Regions from separate parts of the Agromyces chitinivorans genome, predicted to be linked through region 1. Evidence: predicted binding sites of a transcription regulator. Region 1 holds the regulator's gene; the other holds the start of a gene.

What was found. Region 1 encodes HspR, which represses chaperone genes until heat shock. Its sites were predicted from a motif close to AAGTTGAGTCNNNNNGACTCAACTT; they were not measured.
Region 2: ABZK10_RS08975 (ATP-dependent Clp protease ATP-binding subunit) is a predicted target of HspR. The motif match lies at 6,372-6,396, and genes of this name have one in related genera.

Annotation. Positions count from the first base shown of each region.
Region 1 covers NZ_JBEPJZ010000001.1:963,588-974,953, reverse strand. The annotation lists gene dnaK (molecular chaperone DnaK) at 1-1,097, shown strand, start outside; gene ABZK10_RS04515 (nucleotide exchange factor GrpE) at 1,101-1,817, shown strand; gene ABZK10_RS04510 (copper resistance CopC family protein) at 1,829-2,572, shown strand; gene ABZK10_RS04505 (DnaJ C-terminal domain-containing protein) at 2,628-3,626, shown strand; gene ABZK10_RS04500 (heat shock protein transcriptional repressor HspR) at 3,660-4,079, shown strand; gene ABZK10_RS04495 (methyltransferase) at 4,109-5,230, shown strand; gene ABZK10_RS04490 (type III polyketide synthase) at 5,274-6,419, shown strand; gene ABZK10_RS04485 (class I SAM-dependent methyltransferase) at 6,422-7,135, shown strand; gene ABZK10_RS04480 (FAD-dependent oxidoreductase) at 7,120-8,397, shown strand; gene clpS (ATP-dependent Clp protease adapter ClpS) at 8,629-8,925, shown strand; gene ABZK10_RS04470 (DUF2017 family protein) at 8,922-9,434, shown strand; gene ABZK10_RS04465 (heavy metal translocating P-type ATPase) at 9,496-11,366, opposite strand, start outside.
Region 2 covers NZ_JBEPJZ010000001.1:1,944,555-1,955,920, reverse strand. The annotation lists gene ABZK10_RS09000 (DUF8730 family Cys-rich protein) at 30-185, shown strand; gene ABZK10_RS08995 (LLM class flavin-dependent oxidoreductase) at 414-1,286, opposite strand; gene mgrA (L-glyceraldehyde 3-phosphate reductase) at 1,394-2,440, shown strand; gene ABZK10_RS08985 (flavin reductase family protein) at 2,479-3,006, shown strand; gene ABZK10_RS08980 (hypothetical protein) at 3,041-3,424, shown strand; gene ABZK10_RS08975 (ATP-dependent Clp protease ATP-binding subunit) at 3,786-6,353, opposite strand; gene ABZK10_RS08970 (DUF4145 domain-containing protein) at 6,570-7,268, opposite strand; gene ABZK10_RS08965 (AAA family ATPase) at 7,707-9,452, shown strand; gene ABZK10_RS08960 (PadR family transcriptional regulator) at 9,627-10,196, shown strand; gene ABZK10_RS08955 (Eco57I restriction-modification methylase domain-containing protein) at 10,315-11,366, shown strand, end outside.

The sequences.
Region 1 (11,366 bases):
TCTCGCTCACCGAGAACGGCCCGGCCAACCTCGACGAGACGCTCACCCGCGCCCAGTTCGAGAACATGACCTCCGACCTGCTCGACCGCACCAAGAAGCCGTTCGACGACGTCATCAAGGAGGCCGGCATCAAGGTCTCCGACATCGCGCACGTCGTGCTGGTCGGCGGCTCGACCCGCATGCCCGCCGTCTCGGAGCTCGTGAAGCAGGAGACCGGCGGCAAGGAGCCCAACAAGGGCGTGAACCCCGACGAGGTCGTCGCCGTGGGCGCCGCGCTCCAGGCGGGCGTCCTCAAGGGCGAGCGCAAGGACGTGCTGTTGATCGACGTCACCCCCCTGAGCCTCGGCATCGAGACCAAGGGCGGCATCATGACCAAGCTCATCGAGCGCAACACGGCCATCCCGACCAAGCGGAGCGAGACGTTCACGACCGCCGACGACAACCAGCCGTCGGTCGCGATCCAGGTGTTCCAGGGCGAGCGCGAGTTCACCCGCGACAACAAGCCGCTCGGCACGTTCGAGCTCACCGGTATCGCCCCGGCGCCGCGCGGCATCCCGCAGGTCGAGGTCACCTTCGACATCGACGCCAACGGCATCGTGCACGTGTCCGCCAAGGACAAGGGCACCGGCAAGGAGCAGTCGATGACGATCACCGGCGGCTCGAGCCTCCCCAAGGAGGACATCGACCGCATGGTGCGCGAGGCCGAGGAGCACGCGGCCGAGGACAAGCAGCGCCGCGAGTCGGCCGAGACCCGCAACTCGGCCGAGCAGCTCGCCTACTCGACCGACAAGCTCATCACGGACAACGAGGACAAGCTGCCCTCCGACGTCAAGGACGAGGTGCAGGGCGACGTCGACGCGCTGAAGACCGCGCTGGCGGGCGACGACGACGAGGCCGTGAAGACCGCGTTCGACAAGCTGTCGCAGTCGCAGCAGAAGCTCGGCGAGGCGATCTACGCTGGAGCCCAGGCGGACGCCGCGGCCGGCGCCGCCGGCGAGCCCGGTGAGGACGCCAACGCGAGCGGTGCCCAGGCCGACGAGTCCGACGAGGACGTCGTCGACGCCGAGGTCATCGACGACGAGGACGAGAAGAAGTAGGACATGGCTGACGAGAACCACGAACGCGAAGAGCCGATCATCCGCGACAAGCGGCGGATCGACCCCGAGACGGGCGAGGTTCGGCAGCCCGCCGCCGAGTCGGCCCCGGAGGACGGGGCCGACTCGGGCGGTGCCTTCTTCGAGCCCCTCGAGGGTCCGGACGTCGAGACCTCGATGCCCCCGGCCGACGACGCGGATGCCGACGCGACCGATGCCTCGGGCGACGACGGTGCGGAGACGCCGGCCGACGACGAGCCGCTGACCGTCGACGACATCCTGAACGCCGCGCAGGCGGAGGTGGACGAGCCGACCAGCGAGCACCTCGCCGACCTCAAGCGCGTCACCGCCGAGTACGCGAACTACCGCAAGCGCACCGAGGCGAACCGCGAGGTCGAGCGCGAGCGCGCCGTCGGCAAGGCCGTGGCCGTGCTGCTGCCGGTGCTCGACGACCTCGACCGGGCCGAGAAGCACGGCGACCTGGAGGGCGACGCGCCCTTCGCCACGATCGCCGCGAAGCTGCGCGGCGCCGTCGAGAAGCTCGGCCTCTCGCCGTTCGGCGAGGCGGGCGAGGCGTTCGACCCGCAGCGGCACGAGGCGATCTTCCAGCAGCCGAGCGACGAGGTCGAGGTCGACACGGTGGCCGACGTGGTCGAGACCGGCTACTACCTCGGCTCCACGCTGCTGCGTGCGGCCAAGGTGGTCGTCAAGACCCCGCAGTAGCCCCGGAGCCCGTGGGCGGGGAGCAGACGGAACGGCGGGAGCCGCGCGACGCGCGCGGCTCCCGCTTCCGCATGTCCGCCGCGCGGCGGGTGCTGCCGCCGCTCGCCGCCGCCGTGGGACTGCTCGTCGCCACCGGCATCGCCGCCCTCGTCCCGTCGACGCCCGCGTGGGCGCACGCGTTCCTCATCGGCACCACGCCCGCCGACGGCGCGACGGTCGACCGGGTGCCGCAGGTCGCGCTCGACTTCGACGAGGACCTGATCGACTTCGGCCCGGACGTCGACCCGTCGTCGGTGCTCGTGACCGACGCGGCCGGCCTGCACTACGAGACCGCGTGCGCGACCACGACGGGTGCGCGGATCACCGTGCCCGTCGCGCTGGGCGAATCGGGCGCGTACACCGCCTCCTGGCGGTCGGTGACGATCGAGGGCCACGTGATCCGCGGCACGGTCGACTTCACCTACGAGCGCCCCGAGTTCGACGTCGCCGCGGAGGGCGCGGCCGAGCCGCGCTGCGCCGTGACGGGCGCGGTCGGCGGTGGCGACGCCGGTGCGGCGGGAGCGCTCGGCATCGTCGGGCTCGTGGCATCCGCCGTCGTCGCCCTCGGTGTCTCGGTGACGCTCCTCGTGGCGCGACGCCGGGGCGCGCGGCGCCCGCGTGGGCGCGGCCGGCACGCGGCTCCGCCGATGCCGGCGGGCGCTCGGGATCCGGGTGCGGACGAACCGTTCGCGCATGATAAACTTGAGCGCAGTTGACTCAGGTTTCTTGCGGAGCGCCGACGGCCTCCGGACACGTCGAAGGGAGGCGCCGTTGGCAAGCCAGGACTGGTTCGACAAGGACTTCTACAAGGTGCTGGGCGTCTCCAAGAACGTCTCCGAGGCGGAGCTGAAGAAGGCCTACCGCAAGCTCGCCCGCACGTACCACCCCGACTCCAACCCCGGCGACGCGGCGTCCGAGGCGAGGTTCAAGGAGATCAGCGAGGCGCACTCGGTGCTCTCCGACCCGGAGCAGCGCAAGGAGTACGACGCCATCCGCGCGATGGGGTCCGGCGCGCGCTTCACCGCGCCCGGGGCGTCGGGCGGCACCGGCGGGTTCGAGGACGTCTTCGGCGGCATGTTCGGCGGCGGTGCGCGCGGCCAGCAGTACACCTACACGCAGGGCGGGCCCGGCGGCGGGTTCGAGGACATCCTCGGCGGCATGTTCGGCTCGGGTCGGTTCGGCCAGACCTCCGGCGGCTACCGCGGGTACGGCGGCCCGAGCCGCGGGCAGGACATCACCGCGAGCACGACGCTCGACTTCGTCACGGCGACCCGCGGCGACCAGATCACCCTGCAGGCCGACGGCGGCAGGCCGATCACGGTGCGCATCCCCGCGGGAGTCGCCGACGGGCAGAAGATCAAGGTCCGCGGCAGGGGCCGGCCGTCGCCCGACGGCGGCGAGGCCGGCGACATCGTGCTCACCGTGCACGTGCGCAAGCACCCCGTCTTCGAGCGGGACGGGCTCAACCTGCGGGTCACCGTGCCGGTCACGTTCGCCGAGGCCGCGCTCGGCGCGACCATCGAGGTGCCCACCCTCGGCGGCGACCCGGTCAAGCTGCGCGTCGCGCCCGGCACGCCCGGCGGGCGCGTGCTGCGGGTCAAGGGCCGCGGCGTCGAGACCAGGAAGGGCACCGGCGACCTGCTCGCCGTGGTCCAGGTGGCGGTGCCCTCGCACCTGTCCGGCGACGCGGAGGCGGCGCTCAAGCAGTTCGTCGACCTGGTGCCCGACGACAACCCCCGTGCCGAGCTGCTGCAGCGCGCACGCCAGTAACCTGCATCCGAGCGCTCGACGAGAGGAGACGGCATGGACGAGAGAAGCCCGATGTTCGTGATCTCCGTCGCGGCCGAGCTCGCCGGCATGCACCCGCAGACCCTGCGCCAGTACGACCGGCTCGGCCTCGTGTCGCCGTCGCGCACGCCGGGCAAGTCGCGCCGCTATTCGATGCGCGACGTCGTGCAGCTGCGCGAGATCGCCGCGCTGTCGGCCGAGGGCGTGAGCCTCGAGGGCATCCGGCGCGTGCTGCAGCTCGAGAACCGGGTCGCGCACCTGGAGGAGCGGGTGCGCGAGCTCGAGGGCGCGCTGGCCGACGAGATGCTGAACCGGCCCGGATCGCGCGTGTTCGCGTCGAGCTCCGAGGGCGAGGTCATCTCGCTGAAGACCGGCACGCGCGTGCGCCGGCAGAACCAGGTCGTGGTGTGGCGTCCGCTCGACCCGCGCAGCTGACGCCGGCCGCGCGCCGGTAGCCTGCCAGCGTGGACTTCGATGCGCTGCGGCGCGCGCCCGACACCGAGGCCGACGGGCTGCGGGCCTGGGACGCGGCCGACCGGCTGATCCTCGACGAGGCGGAGGGCGAGCTGGCCGCGGCGGGCGACGGCGAGGTCGTCGTGATCGGCGACACGCACGGCGCGCTCGCGCTCGCGGTGGCCGAACGGGGGCTCCGCGGCATCCGGGTGCACCAGGACGCCCTGCTCGGGGAGCGGGCGATCGTGCGCAACGCCGAGCGGCTGGGCGTCGCCGACGCGGTGCGCTGCCTGCCGCTCGACGCCGGGCTCGTGGCATCCGCTCGCCTCGTGCTGCTGCGGCTGCCCCGCGCGCTCGACCAGCTCGACGAGATCGCCGGGCTCGTCGCCGCCTCCGCGCGCGAGGACGCGGTGGTCGTCGCCGGCGGCCGCATCAAGCACATGTCCGTCGCGATGAACGACGTGCTGCGCCGCCACGTCGCCCGCCTCGACGTCTCGCACGCCCGGCAGAAGTCGCGCGTGCTGCTCGCGCGCGAACCGATCCGCCCCGACGCGCCCTCGCCGTGGCCGGCGCGCGCGCACGACGATGCGCTCGACCTCGACGTCGCCGCCCACGGCGGGGTGTTCGCGGGCAGCACCGTCGACATCGGTACCCGGGCGCTGCTCGAGCACCTCGCCCCGGTCGTCGATGCCGCGGCGCCCGACGAGGCGATCGACCTCGCGTGCGGCAGCGGCGTGATCGCGGCCTGGCTGGCACGGCGGATGCCCGGTGCCCGCGTGCGCGCATTCGACCAGTCCGCCGCCGCGGTGGCGTCGACACGCGCGACCGCCCAAGCCAACGGCGTCGCCGACCGCGTCGACGTCGCGCGGGCCGACGGCCTCGAGGCGGTTCCCGACGCGAGCGCGCGCCTGGTCGTGCTGAACCCGCCGTTCCACTCGGGCGCCGCCGTCACGACGGCGCTCGCCGAGCGGCTCTTCGCCGACGCCGGGCGCGCGCTCGCCCCCGGCGGCACCCTCGTCGCGGTCTGGAACTCGCACCTGCGCTACCGTCCCGCCCTCGAGCGCCTGGTCGGCCCGACCCGGCAGCTCGCGCGCACCCCGAAGTTCACCGTCACGGCGTCGACCCGCCGCTGAGCACCCCCTATCGGGGAGGCGCCGGGCATGCCTACAGTGGGGCATGACCGTGACGCTCCGGGGGTTGCAGACGGCGGTCCCGCCCACAGTGCTCATCCAGGACCAGGTGCGCGACGTGTTCGCCGCGCAGCCCGGACTCAACCGGCTCGCCCAGCGCATCGTCGGCACCTCGTTCGACGTGTCGGGCATCGAGACCCGGCACACCGCCATCGCCGAGCTCACGAACGACTCCCGACCGGAGACGCCGGAGTTCTTCGACAACGTCTCCGGCGAGCTGCTGCTGCCGGGCACCAAGACCCGCAACGAGCTGTACGCCGAGCAGGCGACGTTGCTCTACGTCGAGGCCGCGCGGCGCGCGCTCGAGGCGACGCCGGGCATCGAGGCATCCGACGTCACCCACATCGTCACGGTCTCGTGCACCGGCTTCTACCAGCCCGGCCCCGACTACATGATCGTGCGCGAGCTCGGCCTGCCGACCTCGGTGCAGCGCGTGCACCTCGGGTTCATGGGGTGCTACGCGTCGATGCCCGCGCTGCGCACCGCGCGGCAGTTCTGCCAGGCCGACCCCGACGCGGTCGTGCTGGTCGTGAGCGTCGAGCTGTGCACGCTGCACCTGCGGTCGTCGACCGACCCCGACACGATCGTGGCGTGCTCGCTGTTCGCCGACGGCGCGGGGGCCGGCATCGTCACGCAGCGTCCGCTCGCCGCGGGCGAGCGGGCGTTCGAGCTCGACCGCTTCGAGACCGTGATCACGCCGGTCGGCGAGGGCGACATGGCGTGGAAGATCGGCGACCACGGCTTCGAGATGGTGCTCTCCACCTACGTGCCGAACATCATCGACGACCACATCGTCGGGGCGCTCGAGCCCCTCTTCGCGCACGACGAGGCGCTCGCGGCGGCCCTCGCCTCCGAGACGGCGGGCGAGGCGATCACGCACTGGGCGATCCACCCGGGCGGACGCGCGATCCTCGACAAGGTGGAGGCGAAGCTCGCGCTCGACGAGGCGCAGCTCGTGCCCGCGCGCGAGACGCTGCGCGACTTCGGCAACATGTCGAGCGCGACCGTGCTGTTCGTGCTGCGGAACATCCTCGACGCGGCATCCGCCGTCGACGGCGACCGGGTCGCGGCCATGGCGTTCGGGCCAGGCCTCACGGTCGAGACGGCCCTGATGACGGTGCGCGAGGGGTGAGCGTGCTGCCCGACCTCCGATGGCGGGCGACGGATGCCTCGGAGCGCATGGAGGATCCCGACGGCGACCCGGTCGCGCTCGAGCGCACCTACCGCCGGTTCGGGATCGTCAACGCGATCGTCTCGGGATGGCGCGCGATCTACCGGACGCGCCTGCGGCCGCGCCTGCGCGCCGACCGCGTGACGACGCTGCTCGACGTCGGCACCGGGGGCGGCGACCTGCCGCGCGCGCTGCTCGCCTGGGCGCGGCGCGACGGGCTGGCGCTCGCGGTCACGGCGATCGACCCCGACGTGCGGGCGATCCGCTGGGGCCTCCGGCAGCCCGCCGTGCCCGGGCTCGCGCTGCGGCGCGCGCACAGCTCCGACCTGGTGCGCATCGGCGAGCGGTACGACCTCGTCGTCTCGAACCACGTGCTGCACCACCTCGACGGCGCCGAGCTGGGCGGGCTGCTGGCCGACTCGGAGCGACTGCTGCGCCCCGGCGGGCTCGCACTGCACGCCGACATCGCGCGTTCGCGCTGGGGATATGCGGGGTTCGGCATCTGCACCCTGCCGTTCCAGCCGAACCTGCTCGCCGGATCGTACATCCGCGAGGACGGCCTCACCTCGATCCGCCGCAGCCACACGGTCGCCGAGCTGGCGCCGGCCCTGCCCGCAGGCTGGCGCGTGCGCGCCGGCTTCCCGTCGCGCCTGGAGGCCTGGTGGGAACGGCCCTGACGCCGTCGGCCGCCGCGCGCATGCTCGACGTCGCCGTGGTGGGCGGCGGGCCGGTCGGCCTGCTCCTCGCGTGCCTGCTCGCCCGGCGGGGACTGCGCGTCGAGGTGTACGAGGCCCGCGCGACGCCGACCGCGCGGTCGCGGGCGATCGGCGTGCACCCGCCCGGGCTGCGGGCGCTCGACGCCGTGGGCGTCGGCGCGGCGGCTCGCGCGGCCGGCGTGCCGATCCGCGACGGGCGGGTGTCGTGCCGGGGCCGCGTCCTCGGCGCGCTCGACTTCGCCGAGGCCGACCCCGACCTGCCGTACGTGCTCGCGCTGCCGCAGGCGGTGACCGAGCGGCTGCTCGCGGAGCGGTTCGCCGCCGAGCGACCGGGCGCGCTGCACCGCGGGACCCCGGTGACGGCCGTGCGCCAGCGCGACGGGTTCGTCGAGTTCGACGTCGGGAAGGCGGGGCGCGACGCCGTGGGCCTGCCGCCCGCGAGCGTCACGCGCGCCGCGCGCATCCTGGTCGGCGCCGACGGCGTGCGCAGCACCGTGCGGTCGGCCGGAGGCATCCGCTGGCGCCGCCGCCCCGGACGCGCCGACTACGTCATGGGCGACGTGCCCGACCGCACGGATGCCCCCGGATCGGCGCTGCTGCACTTCGAGCCCGGCGGCGTGGTCGAGTCGTTCCCGCTGCCGGGCGGGATGCGCCGGTGGGTGGCGATGGTCGACGGGCGCATGCGACGGCGCAGGCGCCCCGATGAGGCGCGGGGCGACGCGCCGGACACCCGCGGCGGGGCGCCCGCGACCCCGGGGGAGGCGGCCGACGCCGAGCTCGCCCGCATCGTGGCGGCCCGCACGGGCGCCCGCATCGACGACCCGCTCCCGGACGCGCGGGCGTTCGGGGCGCGCCAGCACCTCGCCGCGCGCTTCGTCGCCGGCCGTGTCGTGCTCGTCGGCGACGCCGCCCACGAGGTCAGCCCCATCGGCGGGCAGGGCATGAACCTCGGCTGGCTCGACGCGCTGGCCCTCGACCGGGCACTCGCGGCCGGGTTCGCCGGCGGCCGGGCGCCGGGTGCCACCGGGCGGGCGCTCGCCGCGTACGACCGCGAGCGGCGGCGGGCGGCGTCCCGCGCGATCCGCCGGGCCGGCTTCAACATGGCGATGGGCGGGCCCGCCCGCGGCGCCCGGCTCGCGGCCCGCAACGCGGCCGTGCGCCTGCTCGCCCTCGGTCCGTTCCGCCGTCGCCTCGCCCGCGCGTTCACGATGCAGGGCCTGTGACCTCCGACCCCGCCAGACCCGTCGAGAACCTGCGTGCTGAGACGCCGGAGCGCAGTTCTTCGACGGGTCTCGTGTCGGGCGCATGCAAGACCCGTCAGAAACCTGCGTGCTGAGACGCCGGAGCGCAGTGCTTCGACGGGTCTCGTGATCTGCGGGCGCGACGCACGCGGAATTCCGTTGCGTGTGCAACCGGCCGTGACCGGCGCCCCCGATTCGTGCGACGCTGGAGGCATGGCGCAGACGATCGAGCGACCCGACGTGCGGGAGGCGACGGACGAGGCATCCGTCACCGAACCGCCGTGGGTCACGATCGTCTGGGACGACCCGGTCAACCTCATGACCTACGTCTCGTACGTCTTCCGCAGCTACTTCGGCTTCCCGCGGCAGCAGGCGGAGCGGCTCATGCTCCGCGTCCACACCGAGGGTCGCGCCGTCGTCGCGACGGGCGACCGCGAGACCATGGAGCGCCACGTCGCCGCCATGCACGGCTACGGACTGCAGGCCACGCTGCGGAGGGCCGACGAGTGATCGTCTCGGCGGCGCAGGAGCTGGGCGGGGTGCGCATCGTGCTCGAGAGCGAGGAGGCGATGCTGCTCGCCGAGTTCGCCGGGCAGGTCGTGACCGTGCTCGAGCAGGAGGCCCACACCGACCCGGCGCTCGACCGCCTGTTCCCCGACGCGTACGTCGACGACGACCGGGCGTCGGCCGAGTTCCGTCGGTACACCCGCGACGACCTGGCGCAGTCCAAGCGTGCGGCCGCGGTCGCGGTGCGCGACGCCACGCGCACCGAGGAGGACCGCGGCATCGTCGACATCGAGCTCGACCAGGCGGCGTCGTGGGGCTGGCTGACGTTCCTGACCGACCTGCGGCTGATCCTCGCCGAGCGCACCGGCATCATCGCCGACGAGCGCGGCGACGCCGAGCCCGTGACCGAGCCGATCACCGAGCGCGACGGCTACATGCGCGCCGCGTACGAGTGGGTCGGGTTCGTGCAGGGGTCGATGCTCGAGGTGCTCGACCCGACGAACGAGCGCTGAGCGCGGGCCGGCCGCACCGGCGGGCAGGGGTCGGATGCCCCGGGGCATCCGCTCGCCCTGCTCAGCCCAGCGGCCGGAACCGTCGCAGCCGCAGGCTGTTGCCCACCACGAAGACCGAGGAGCACGCCATCGCCGCACCTGCGACGAGCGGGTTCAGCAGCCCGAGCATCGCGATCGGGATCGCCGCGACGTTGTAGGCGAAGGCCCAGAACAGGTTGCCGCGGATGATGCCGAGCGTGCGGCGCGACAGCCGCACGGCGTCGGCGACGACCCGCAGGTCGCCGGTGACGACGGTGAGGTCGGAGGCTGCCATCGCCGCATCCGTGCCCTGCCCCATGGCGATGCCGAGGTCGGATGCCGCGAGCGCCGCCTGGTCGTTGACGCCGTCGCCGACCATGGCGACGGTGCGTCCCGCTGCCTGCAGGTCGCGCACGACCTCGAGCTTGCCGGCCGGGGTGACGCCGGCGTGCACCTCGTCGATGCCCACGGTGCGGGCGACCGACGCCGCGGCCCCGGCGTTGTCGCCGGTGAGCAGGATCGGCTCCAGCCCGAGGCCCCGGAACCGGCGCACCGCCTCGTCCGCGTGCGGCTTCACGGTGTCGGTCACGGCGACCATGCCGCGCGCACGGCCGTCCCACGCGACGACCACCGCGGTCGCGCCCTCGGCCTCCGCGGCGCGCACGGCGTCGGCGAGCGCCTCCGGGAGCGCGATCGACCAGGCGTCGGCGAGCCAGGCGGCGCGGCCGACCGTCGCGAGGCGGCCGTCGATCACGGCCTGCACGCCGAGCCCGGCGTGGGCGAGGAACTCGCCGGCGGTCGGCGCGGTGCCGTGCGCGCCGCCGGCCTCGACGACGGCGCGGGCGATCGGATGCTCCGAGCCGGCCTCCGCCGCGGCGGCGACCGCGAGCACCTCGTCGCCCGCCTCGCCGTCGGCCGCGACGACGTGCGCCACGCGCATCCGGCCCGTGGTGACGGTTCCGGTCTTGTCGAGCACGATGGTGTCGACCGTGCGGGTCTGCTCGAGCACCTGCGGGCCGCGGATGAGGATGCCGAGCTGCGCGCCGCGGCCGGTGCCGACGAGCAGCGCGGTGGGCGTCGCGAGCCCGAGCGCGCAGGGGCAGGCGATGATGAGGGTCGCGACGGCGGCGCCGAACGCCTGCTCGGGCGTGCCGCCGACCAGCAGCCAGCCGGCCAGCGCGACGAGCGCGAGCCCGATGACGACGGGCACGAACACGGTCGAGACGCGGTCGGCGAGCCGCTGCACGGCGGCCTTGCCGGTCTGCGCCTCCTCGACGAGCCGACCCAGTCGTGCGAGTTCGGTGTCGGCGCCCACGCGCGTGATCTCGACGACGAGCACCCCGCCGACGTTGAGCGTGGCGCCCGTGACGCGATCGCCGGGGCCGACCTCGACCGGCACCGACTCGCCCGTGAGCATGCTGCGATCGACCGCGGAGGCGCCCTCGACCACCAGCCCGTCGGAGGCGACCTGCTCGCCGGGCCGCACGAGCACCCGGTCGCCCGGCACGAGGTCGCGCACGGCGACCCGTCGCTCGACGCCGTCGGCCAGCAGCGTGGCATCCGTCGCCCCCAGCTCGAGCAGCGCCCGCAGGGCGGCACCCGATGCGCGCTTCGCGCGGGCCTCGATGGAGCGGCCCGCCAGCAGGAACACCGTGACCGCGGCGGCGACCTCGAGGTACAGCTCGTCGTGGCCGCCGGGCGCCGGGCCGAGCAGGCGGAAGGTCATGTGCATGCCGGGTCGGCCCGCGTCACCGAGGAACAGCGCGTACAGCGACCAGCCGAACGCGGCGAGCACGCCCATGCTGATGAGCGTGTCCATCGTGACGGCGCGGTGCCGGGCGTTCACCGCGGCGGCGCGGTGGAACGGCCAGGCGCCCCACGTGGCGACGGGGATCGTGAGCGCCAGGGCGACCC
Region 2 (11,366 bases), 980 kb from region 1:
CCGGTCACCGACGAAACGGAGAACCACCCATGTGCAGTGCAGTCACCTGCCGGAAGTGCGGCAAGACGACCTGGGCCGGATGCGGCCAGCACGTCGACCAGGTCATGCGCGGCGTCCCCCGCAACCAGCGTTGCGAGGGCCACGAGGCCGAGCCGAACTTCTTCTCGCGCCTCTTCTCGCGCTGACGCGGGCGTCGCCCGCGCCCCGGCGCTCGCGCGCCCCGCTCGCGGCCGCGCAACCCGCGCCCGCGAGAGTACGCGAAGTGCGGTTATCCGAGGCGGATAGCCGCACTTTGCGTACTCGAGGTCGCCACCAGCCTGGCCACGCCAGCCCGCGCGGCCAGCGCTGGTGCGCGAACCGTGGCGATCTGCCGTCGAGACCACCGGTTGCGCACCGGCAGCGGCGCGCCAGGCTCAGCCGAGCGCGGCCGCCACACGGCCGGCACGCTCCATGAACGCCTCGAGGTCGGGTTCGTCGCGCGTCGGCTCGAGCACGACGCTGTCGGCGCCCGCCTCGAAGAGCAACTCGGCGGCCGCGGCGACCTCGTCGACGTCGCCGGCCACGAACTTCGCCGGGTCGTCGGCGAACCCCCAGCGCTCGGCGTCGCCCGCCATGCGCGCCCGGGCGTCGTCGCCGCCGAACGCAGCGAGCACGTAGACGACGATGTCGTTGCGGCCACTGCGACCGGATGCCTCGCGGCCGGCCTCCACCAGCGAGATCGCGTCGCGCAGCATCGTGGGGGTCGTCCCCTCGGTGAGCACGGTGCCGTCGGCGACCTCGCCCGTCAGCCGCAGCGTCTTCGGGCCCTGGCCGGCCGCGTACACGGCGGGCGCGGCGGCGGGCGGCCAGTCGAGCCGCACGCCGTCGAGCGACACGTAGCGCCCGCTCGTCGTGAGCTCGTCGCCGGCGAGCAGGGCCCGCACGGCCGGCACGTACTCGCGCATGAGCGTGAGCGGCGAGGCGACGCGGCTGCCCGTCTGGCCCATCCACGACAGCACGCCGTGCCCGAGCCCGGGGATCAGGCGACCCGGGAACATCCGCTCCACCGTCGCGATCTCCATCGCGGTCAACGCCGCGTTCCGCAGCGGCATCGGCGCAATACCGATGCCCACGCGGAGGCGCTCGCTCCACGCGAGCGCCGCGGCTGCCTGCGAGAACGCGGCCTCGCGGAAGCAGTCCTCGAACACCCAGAGCTCGTGCACCCCGCTGCGGTCGGCCGCCTCGACGGCGGACCGCATGCGTTCGGGCGGGAAGGCGGGCTGGAAGATCGCTCCGATGCGTCGCATGGGCCCAGCCTGCCACCTGCCGCCCACGCCACACCGTGGCCGGAGCGCGGTCGCTCGCCCCAGGGTCGTATCGTGAGTTCGCCACCCACCGACCGAGGAGACCGACGATGGCCGCCTTCCCCACCCCCTACGTCGCCGACGAGGCCCGCTACGACGGCGCGCCCTTCCGCCGCACCGGACGCAGCGGCCTGATGCTGCCCGAGATCTCGCTCGGCCTGTGGCAGAACTTCGGCAACACGCGCCCGTTCGAGCTGCAGCGCGACATCGTGCGCACGGCGTTCGACAGCGGCGTCACGCACTTCGACCTCGCGAACAACTACGGCCCGCCGTACGGCTCCGCCGAGGAGAACTTCGGGCGCATCCTCGCCACCGACCTCCGCCACTACCGCGACGAGCTCGTCATCTCGTCGAAGGCGGGCTACGACATGTGGCCCGGCCCCTACGGCGACCACGGCTCGCGCAAGTACCTGCTCGCCTCGCTCGACCAGTCGCTGGCGCGCATGGGCGTCGACTACGTCGACATCTTCTACTCGCACCGCGCCGACCCCGACACGCCGCTCGAGGAGACGATGGGCGCCCTCCACACCGCGGTGCAGTCGGGCCGGGCCCTCTACGCGGGCATCTCGTCGTACTCCCCCGAGCGCACCCGCGAGGCCGCGCGCATCCTCGGCGAGCTCGGCACGCCGCTGCTCATCCACCAGCCGTCGTACTCGATGGTGAACCGCTGGGTCGAGGGCGGCCTGCTCGACACCCTCGACGAACTGGGCGTCGGATGCATCGCCTTCTCGCCGCTCGCCCAGGGCCTCCTCACCGAGCGCTACCTCGAGGGCGTGCCCGAGGGCTCGCGCGCGTCGGCGCCCGGCTCGATGTCGTCCACGCCGATCGACGACGCCACGCGCGCCCGCCTGCGCGCCCTGCGCGACATCGCCGCCGACCGCGGCCAGAGCCTCGCGCAGCTCGCGCTGAGCTGGGTGCTCCGCGACCGGCGGGTGACGTCGGCGCTGATCGGCGCATCGAGCGTCGAGCAGCTGCGCACCAACCTCGCCGCGCTCGAGGCGCCGCCCCTCACCGAGTCGGAGCTCGCCGCGATCGACGAGCACGCGGTCGACCTGGGCATCAACCTCTGGGCGGCCTCGAGCGCGATCGGCGCCTGAACGGGATCGACTCGGCGTCGGCGGTCTCCCCCGCGGAGTTGCCGGTCTACGAGGACGATCCGGCGGAGCTCCGCCGGACGTTCTGGTACTTCCCGTCGGGCGTGGTCGCCATGATCGCGGAGCTCGAGGGCGTGACGCACGGGCTCGTGGCATCCGCTTTCACCGTCGGCGTCTCGATCGACCCGCCACTGGTGTCGTGCGCCGTGCAGCGCACCTCCTCGACGTGGCCCGTGCTGCGCGGGGTGGATCGCATCGGCGTCTCGGTGCTCGCGCAGGACCAGGGCGACTTCGCGCGCCGCATCGGCGGCCGCGACCGCGCCGAGCGCTTCACCGGCGTGCCGCTGCGGCACACGGGTTCGTCGGCGCGGTTCATCGTCGGCGCTCCGGTCTGGTTCGAGTGCGCGCTGCACGACGAGCTGCCCGCGGGCGACCACACGCTTGCGCTCCTGCGCGTGCACGGCCTCGGCGCCGACCCCGAGTCCCGGCCACTGGTGTTCGATGGCTCGGCCTTCCGCGGGCTCCAGCTCGACGACGCGGAACTGCACGGGAATCGGGGCGGTTCCTGACCCGCGATCGCTCCGAGCGGTCCATGATGTCGGCATGAGCGCGCACGAGACCGCCACGACGCCTGCCGAATCGCGCGCCGCAGCGTCGACGAGTTCGAACGCGTCGCTCACCGCGGGCGTGCTCGCCGTCATCGCGGCGGGGCTCACCCTGCTGATCCCGGTGGCGGTCGACTGGTTGCCCGGCGACGCGTGGTCGAAGCTCAGCTGGGCGATACTCGGGCCGATCGTCACGGCGGTCATCGCGGCGGCGCTCGCGGTGGTCGCCGTCGTGACCGGCATCCTCGGGGCTCGACGCCCCGGCGGCCGCGGTCGTGCCGTGTCCGGCATCGTGCTCGGCGCGCTCGTCGTGGTCGGCGCCGTGGTGTTCGTGGGCGTCCTGGTCGCGATCACCGGCGCGCTCGGGGCGCTCCCCAGCTGAGGGCCACGGCGAGCGGACGCCCCGGGGCGCCGCCGTCCTTCGTCGTGCCGCTGGTGCGCAACCCGTGGCGAACCCCACCGTTGCCCACAGTTCGCGCACCAGCAGCATCTGGGGCGCGCTCGCGCTGGTGCGCAGACTGTGGTCCGGGCCGGTTCCCGCCACAGTTCGCGCACCAGCGGCCGCCGGGTGGCCGGGCGGCCGGGCGCCGGGTGGCCGGGCGCCGGGTGGGCGGATGGGCAGATGGCCGAGCGGCCGGGCGGCCGGGCGCCGGGTGGGCGGCCGGGCGTACTCGGTGGTGGCATGGCGAGCGGATGCCGCGGGGCGGCGCCGCGCGAAGCGTGACGCCGGCCCGGGGCGGGCGCTACGCCGCCGCGGCGAGCGGCGCGGCCGGCGCCGGCGCCACCACGAGCGCGCCGTCGCCGGCGTCGACGTGCACGGCGCCCGCGCCATCCGACACCGAGCCCGCGACGAACAGGTCGGCGATGCGGTCGTCGACCTCGCGCTGGATGAGGCGGCGCAGCGGACGGGCGCCGTATTCCGGCTCGTACCCGTGCGCAGCGAGCCACGACACCGCAGCATCCGTCACCGAGAACTCCACACCGCGCGCCGCAAGCCGCGCCCGCGTGGCCCCGAGCATCAGAGAGACGATCGACTCGATCTCGGCTTGCGAGAGCTTCTGGAACAGCACGATCTCATCGATGCGGTTCAGGAACTCGGGGCGCATGGCCTCGCGCAGCTTCGACATCACGCGCGCCCGCACATCAGAAGACGACGCGAACCCAGAGGCATCCGTCGACGCCACGAAGCCCAGCGCGCCCGAGCGCGATGCGAGGAACTCCGATCCGAGGTTCGAGGTCATGATGACCACGGTGTTGCGGAAGTCCACGACCCGGCCCTGACCGTCGGTGAGGCGGCCGTCGTCGAGCACCTGCAGCAGCAGGTTGAACACGTCGGGGTGCGCCTTCTCGATCTCGTCGAACAGCACGATCGAGTAAGGGTTGCGGCGCACGCGCTCGGTGAGCTGGCCGGCCTCGTCGTAGCCGACGTATCCGGGAGGGGCGCCCACGAGGCGCGACACGGTGTGGCGCTCGCCGAACTCCGACATGTCGAAGCGCACGATGGCGCCCTCGTCGTCGAACAGCGACGCCGCGAGGGCGCGCGCCAGCTCGGTCTTGCCGACGCCGGTGGGGCCGAGGAACAGGAAAGATCCGACGGGCCGGCCCGCGTCGCCCATGCCGGTGCGGTTGCGGCGCACCGAGCGGGCCACTGCGGCGACCGCGTCGTCCTGCCCGATCACACGGGCGTGCAGTTCGGCCTCGAGGTTCGCGAGGCGCTCGCGCTCCCCCTCGGTGAGGCGGCTGATCGGGATGCCCGTGGCGCGCGACACGACGGCCGCGATCTCGGGCTCGTCGATCACGGCTTCGCCGGAGGCACGGCGAGCGGATGCCTCGCCCGACGTCACCTCGTCGAGCTGACCCTGCACGCGGCCGATCTCGTCGCGGATGCGCGACGCCGCCTCGTAGTCCTCGGCGGAGACGGCGTGGTTCTTGTCGGCCTCGAGCTCGGCGAGCCGCGACACCAGCGCCGACACGTCGACCTTCGCGCCGAGGCGCAGCCGCAGCCGCGCGCCGGCCTGGTCGATGAGGTCGATGGCCTTGTCGGGCAGCACACGATCGGTGAGGTAGCGGTGGCCGAGTTCGACGGCTGCGCGCAGCGCGGCATCCGTGTACTCGACGCCGTGGTGCTCCTCGTACGCGGGCTTCAGCCCCTGGAGGATCAAGACGGCGTCCTCCACAGACGGCTCGCCGACGCGCACCGGCTGGAACCGGCGCTCGAGCGCGTGGTCCTTCTCGATGGTGCGGTACTCGCTCAGCGTGGTGGCGCCGATGAGGTGCAGGTCGCCGCGCGCGAGGCGGGGCTTCAGGATGTTGCCCGCATCCATGCCGCTGCCGTCACCGGGGCCGCCGGCGCCGACGACGGTGTGCACCTCGTCGATGAAGACGATGAGTTCGCCCTTCTGCGACGCGATCTCCTCCATGAGCTTCGTGAGCCGCTCCTCGAAGTCGCCGCGGTAGCGCGTGCCGGCGACCATCGCGGGCAGGTCGACGGCGACGACGCGCTTGCCGAGCAGCTGCTCGGGCACGTCGCCCGCGACGATCGCCTGGGCGAGCCCCTCGACGATCGCGGTCTTGCCGACGCCCGCCTCGCCGATCAGCACGGGGTTGTTCTTCGTGCGGCGGCTGAGGATCTCGACGGTCTGCTCGATCTCGTTCGCCCGCCCGATGACGGGGTCGAGCTCGCCGTCGACGGCGAGTGCCGTGAGGTCGGTGCCGAACTTGTCGAGGGTAGGGGTGTCGGATGCTCCTGAGCTCGCGCCCTCCTCGGTCGGCGCGCCGTCGGGTGCGACCGTCTCGCGCACGCCCTGGGTGAGCGCCTCGGCCGTCACGCCGGCGCGCGCGAGCACCTGGCCCGCCGGGGCATCCGTGTTGATGACGAGCGCGAAGAAAAGGTGTTCGGGCTCGATGTAGGTCGATCCGCTGGAGCGCGCCACCTGGTAGGCGTGGAACAGCGCCCGCTGCGCGGACTGCGTGATGTTGGCCGCGTCGACGTCGGCGGTGTCGGATGCCGCGGGCAGCCGCGCCTCGGTGGCGCTGACGATGGTGGCGGGCTCGACGCCGATGCGCGTGATCGCCTGCGCGACGGTCTCGTCGTCGACGATGACGCGCAGCACGTGCAGCGCGTCGAGTTCGGTCTGCCCGCGCTCGAGCGCGAAGCGTCCGGCGCGCTGCAGAATGCCCTGCGTGCGCGCGGTCAGGAAGCGGCTGAGGTCGATCGACCTGGCCTGCCGCGCCTGCTCGCCCGCGAGGTACCGGGCGAGGAACTCATCGAACGAGTTGCCGCCGGTCTCGGGGTTGAAGTCGTTGGGCACCTGGGGTCCTCCTGTGCAAACTTGAGTGTGGTGTACTCAAGTTCAACGCAGGGTGTGCCGGGCTATTCCCATCGCCCTTGCGCCTCACGTTCCACGAGACCCACGGCTTCCGACTGCTTGGGGCAACTCGCCAACCACTCTTCGCAAGCGTCACAATCAGCCCGTCCGTCCATAGAGCAGGTGTGACATGAGACCCCGGGCGGATCGGCCGAGTCATCAAGACGTGGTGACTTGAGTTGTCGAGCGACCTCGACGCGCGCTTACAGCCTGCGCATTCGCATCTACATCGGGAGCGATGTAGAGGGAGTGGAAGGCTTCATCGATGAATCGGACGCCGTCAAGCACGTCACGCGCCGTCAACTCGCCCGCTTCGTGGGTGCCGGAGTTGCCGATCCATTTGACCGCAAGCAGGAGGTCGGCTTCTCGCTCGTGGCTGGTTGCGTTCCTCCAATCCTGGAGCCTCTTGTCGAGCGAGAGGAACCCGCCGCTCTTGCTCGTTCGTGGAACCCCTTGGCTCGTTAGATATCCCTCAACCGACGACCGGAGAGCGGTGGCGGCGAGCCCCGGGTCGAGGTACAAGAGTCTCGCTGCGCGCTCGACGGCTTGGCAAACCTCCTGAGGCGTGCCCTCGGGAAGCAATACAAGCGTGAGCGGGGGGCTGAAGTACTCGACCGCGTAGTAGACGGAGTACTCGTCAACGTACCCAGTCTCCTCAAAACCCTCCTCACGAGTGCGTCCCGAAGCGTCATCTACTGAGTACACGCCTGTAACAGTGATCGCCTGCCGACAACTCGGCTTCTCACACTGGCCGGTCGCCCGGAAGTTCCCAAAAACCCAGATGGGCTCCCATGCGGCGTGGGAATGCCAACTCTGCGATTCAGCATTCTCGCTCAGCGCCGGCTCGCCGAACGCCACGTAGCCGTCCGCACATGTTGGGCAAATTGGACGTGGCCACTCCTCTCCGTCTTCGAGGCCAACGGCGAACCTCCGCAGAGCGTCATACCTACTCTGATCCAAACCACACCTCTTGATGAGCGCGGTCCGACACGACGAGTCCGCTCGAATTATCTCTAGGTGCTCCGGGAAGCTGAATCCTGGAGCCCAAAAGGACCGACGTGCCTGGCGTCAACACTGCTTCGGACACTCCTAACGTGGAAGGAACTTGACTCATGTCACCAGGCTACGGCGCCGGCACGTTAGTCGACCGTTCAGCATCCCGCCTAGTGCCGCTCGAGTACCCGAGCGCTTTCCGGTCGCGTACTCACCTCGCGTGAGGACCAACGCCGCACCGATGTGGTCAGTCAGATCCGAGTGCGGCATCGATAGGGTCTTGTCTCGAGGATTGGAGCCCGCTTGAGACTCACCGAAGTATCCGTACAGAACTATCGCTCAATCACGGCGCAGACACGGTTCTCTATCGACGACTTAACAACCCTCGTCGGCCCGAACAATGAAGGAAAGTCCAACCTGCTTCGTGCCGTCGCTCTCGGTATGGATCTGATCCAGCGCTGGCCCAGCGTCCCCGACAACTACGTGAAGGGGGGAGAGGTCACAGGTCCGGCCGCAATCAACTTGCTTCGACCACGACGTTCCGGTCGCTTTGCCGCGTCCACCGCCGGGTACCGCTGGAGCGAGGACTTCCCGCTAGATAAGCAAGAGACAAAGGGTGCGAGGCCGACGACGATCCGCCTGAAGTTTCGGCTCACTGACTCTGAGATTGGAGAGTTTGCTCAGTTCACGGGGATCGCAAGCAACGGTGATCTGCCTATTGAACTCGCGCTTGGTCGACTCTCTGCTAGCTTCGGCGTGGTCAAGCCCGGCCGCGGTGCGGCTACACACCGTGCAAAGGCGAAAGACATCGCGCAGTTCATTACATCTCGCCTAACCTTCGTATCCGTTCCAGCGATCCGCACCGGTGATCAGGCGCTCGCACTGGTGAACGATCTAGCCCGCATGCGAATGCAAGCATTCCTCGCGTCCGACGAATACCAGGCCCTTACCGATCAACTCAACGACCTTAGACATCAGGCGGTGAGCAAGGTAGGCGACGACCTCACCGAGTCAGTTCGACGCTACCTTCCCTCGATCAGTTCGATCGATATCCATACGACGGACGTCCAACGAACGAACACAGTCGAAGAACTCGTGATAAACGATGGGACCAGCACGTCAATTGAGAGCAAGGGAGATGGAATCAAGAGCCTCGTCACGATGGCGCTAATCCAAGAGTTCGCCCAAGAGAAGTCAGAGAGTCAGAACTTCATTCTTGCTGTTGACGAACCCGAAGCACACCTGCATCCCTCATCCGTCCACGAACTACAAACGCTCTTCGAAGAGTTGTCCCAAAGCCAGCAAGTCATCTTGGCGACTCACAACCCGATATTCGTCAATCGGGAACGAGTCGAGTCCAATGTTCTGGTCGTATCTAACGCCGCACGACCTGCCAAGTCCGTCGCTCAGATTCGCGAAGCACTCGGTGTGCAACTCCACGACAACCTTGCTTCTGCGGACACTGTCGTTCTAGTTGAGGGTATTTCTGACGAAAGATCTATTCCAAAGCTCCTAGCCGAGGTCGAGCCACGCGTCGAGCACTCGGTATCCACCGGACGAGTGGTCTTCCGTTCAACCAAGGGCGCTGGCAGAATGCGAGCTCAGATCCAGCGTGAGAAGTCCACAGTTTGTCGAATATTGGTGGTCCTCGACGATGATGCTGAAGGTCGCGAGGAAGCGAAACGCATCAGAGAGGCTACTCTGCTCCCTGACAGAAACATCTTCATGTTGGGCGGCAGAAAGACTCAGAGCGAGCTAGAGGACTTGATCGAACCAGGTGTCTACCTCGGTGCGCTTGGAGAACACTTTGGGCGGGTGTTCACAGAGAAGCACTTCTCGAATCGAAGCAGGAAGTGGTCGAGGAACCTCGCGGACGCTGCTCTGGCCGTGGGAGTGCCGATAATTGGTGACGAGTTGAGGGATCAGGCGAAAGAGGTCGTCTCCGATGCCGCGTTAGCCGCGACTACGGCGCTCAGAGATTCAAGCAAGGATCATCTGCGCGGTCTTGCCAGCATGCTTTTTCTCGCTTCGGCCACCTTGCGAGCATAGCCGCGCTTCCCAACTCGCGATGCCGCGGGATCCACTTCAGCGCACGTCACGCCGGACTGCAAAACGAGATCGTGGGGACAGCTGGTGATCCTGATTCGGCCCGGATCCCCCGAGCGATATATCGTTGACATATCGTCGAGACCCATCAGGGCCCCGCACAACGGGAGGTCGATCATGAGCGGTTCATTCACGGGCGAAGGGTTCCCCGGAGCATCGGGTAAATGGGGTCGAGGAGGCCAAGGCCCGAATCTCTGGGAGGCCATGGAGCAGCTTCGCGGCATGTTAGAGCAGAAGGTCGGCCCGCGCATGGGCAAGGGCGACGTGCGCACGGCGGTGCTCGCGCTGCTCGCCGAGCAGCCGATGCACGGGTACCAGATCATCAGCGAGATCGCCGAGCGCAGCGGCGGCACCTGGAAGCCGAGCGCCGGATCCGTGTACCCCACGCTGCAGCTGCTCGCCGACGAGGGCCTCATCAGCGCCGAGGAGTCGGGCGGGCGCAAGACGTACTCGCTCACCGAGGCGGGGAAGGTCGAGGCGGAGGCATCCGCTGACCGCACCCCGCCGTGGAAGACATCGAGCGGGCGCGACTTCGGCGCCGGCAGCAAGCTGCCGAAGGCCGGCATCGAGCTGGCGCAGGCGGCGGCGCAGGTCGGGCGCACGGGCACGCCCGAGCAGGTCGACCAGGCCGTCGAGGTGCTCGAGGAGGCGCGGCGGAAGTTGTACGGGATCCTTGCGGAGGCTTGAGTTGGGGCGGTTGTTGGGGCGCGATCCAGTTCGACCACGCACAGCCGATTTGGCGGTGGCGGTCGAACATGCGGGTTCCGATGAACCCAGTGTGGGTACTCGCCAGTAGCCTCAAAGCATGGACCTTCTAGAACGCGCCGAGAGTCGTCGACGCGTTTCGCTCGCAGCTCTCGACCAGGTCGACCAGGCCACGATGGGACAGTTCTTCACGCCCGCTCTCGCCGCACAGATCCTTGCCGCGATGCCGCGTATCCCAAAGGGTGGAACGCTACGCGTCCTAGACCCTGGCGCGGGATCAGGCATCCTCACCGCCGCGATAGTCGATCGTGTCCGGCGGGAGGCGCCCGACGTAACGGTCGTAGTGACAGCGGTCGAAATGGACGCCAGCCTACGCACCCCTCTCGCGGAGACACTTGGCAACTGCGAAGAGGCTGGCGCAATCACTCAACTGATCGACGACGACTTTGTCGCGTGGGCGCTCTCGACCAGTGACCGCTTCGACCTCGTGATCCAGAATCCCCCGTACCGCAAGCTGCAGTCCGGCTCGACGACCCACACTGTGCTCCGTAGCGTCGGAGTCGACGTACCAAACATCTACGCCGCGTTCCTCGCGCTCGGCCTTCGTCTTCTCGATAGTGGCGGGCAGCAAGTATCAATCACCCCGCGCTCATGGATGAACGGCACGTACTACGGAGCCTTCCGTCACGACTTTGTGCGCCGCGCCGGAATCGACGCCATTCACACGTTTGAGTCTCGAAGCAAGGTGTTCGGCGACACGGGCGTCCTCCAGGAAGCGATCATCGTCACCGCTACAGTCGGCTCTCACCCCGACGAGGTCGTGGTGCACACCTCACACGATCACCGTGAGGAGGCGAGTCAGCGCCGCGTCACATACAGCGATGTAGTCACGGACGACTTCATTCACGTTCCCGCGACCCAAAGTGACTCTGACGCGGTGACTTGGATGGAGCGTGCTTCCTGCACGCTCGCCGAGATCGGTCTTTCCGTATCGACCGGACGGGTTGTGGACTTCCGATCACGAGACTTCCTGTCCCCCAAACGGACGCCTGAGAGCGCCCCAATGGTCTACTCCGCGAACTTCCGAGGCACCGAGGTCGTTCATCCGCAGCTTGGCGCGAAGAAGCCTCAGTGGTTCACCGCTGACCCGTT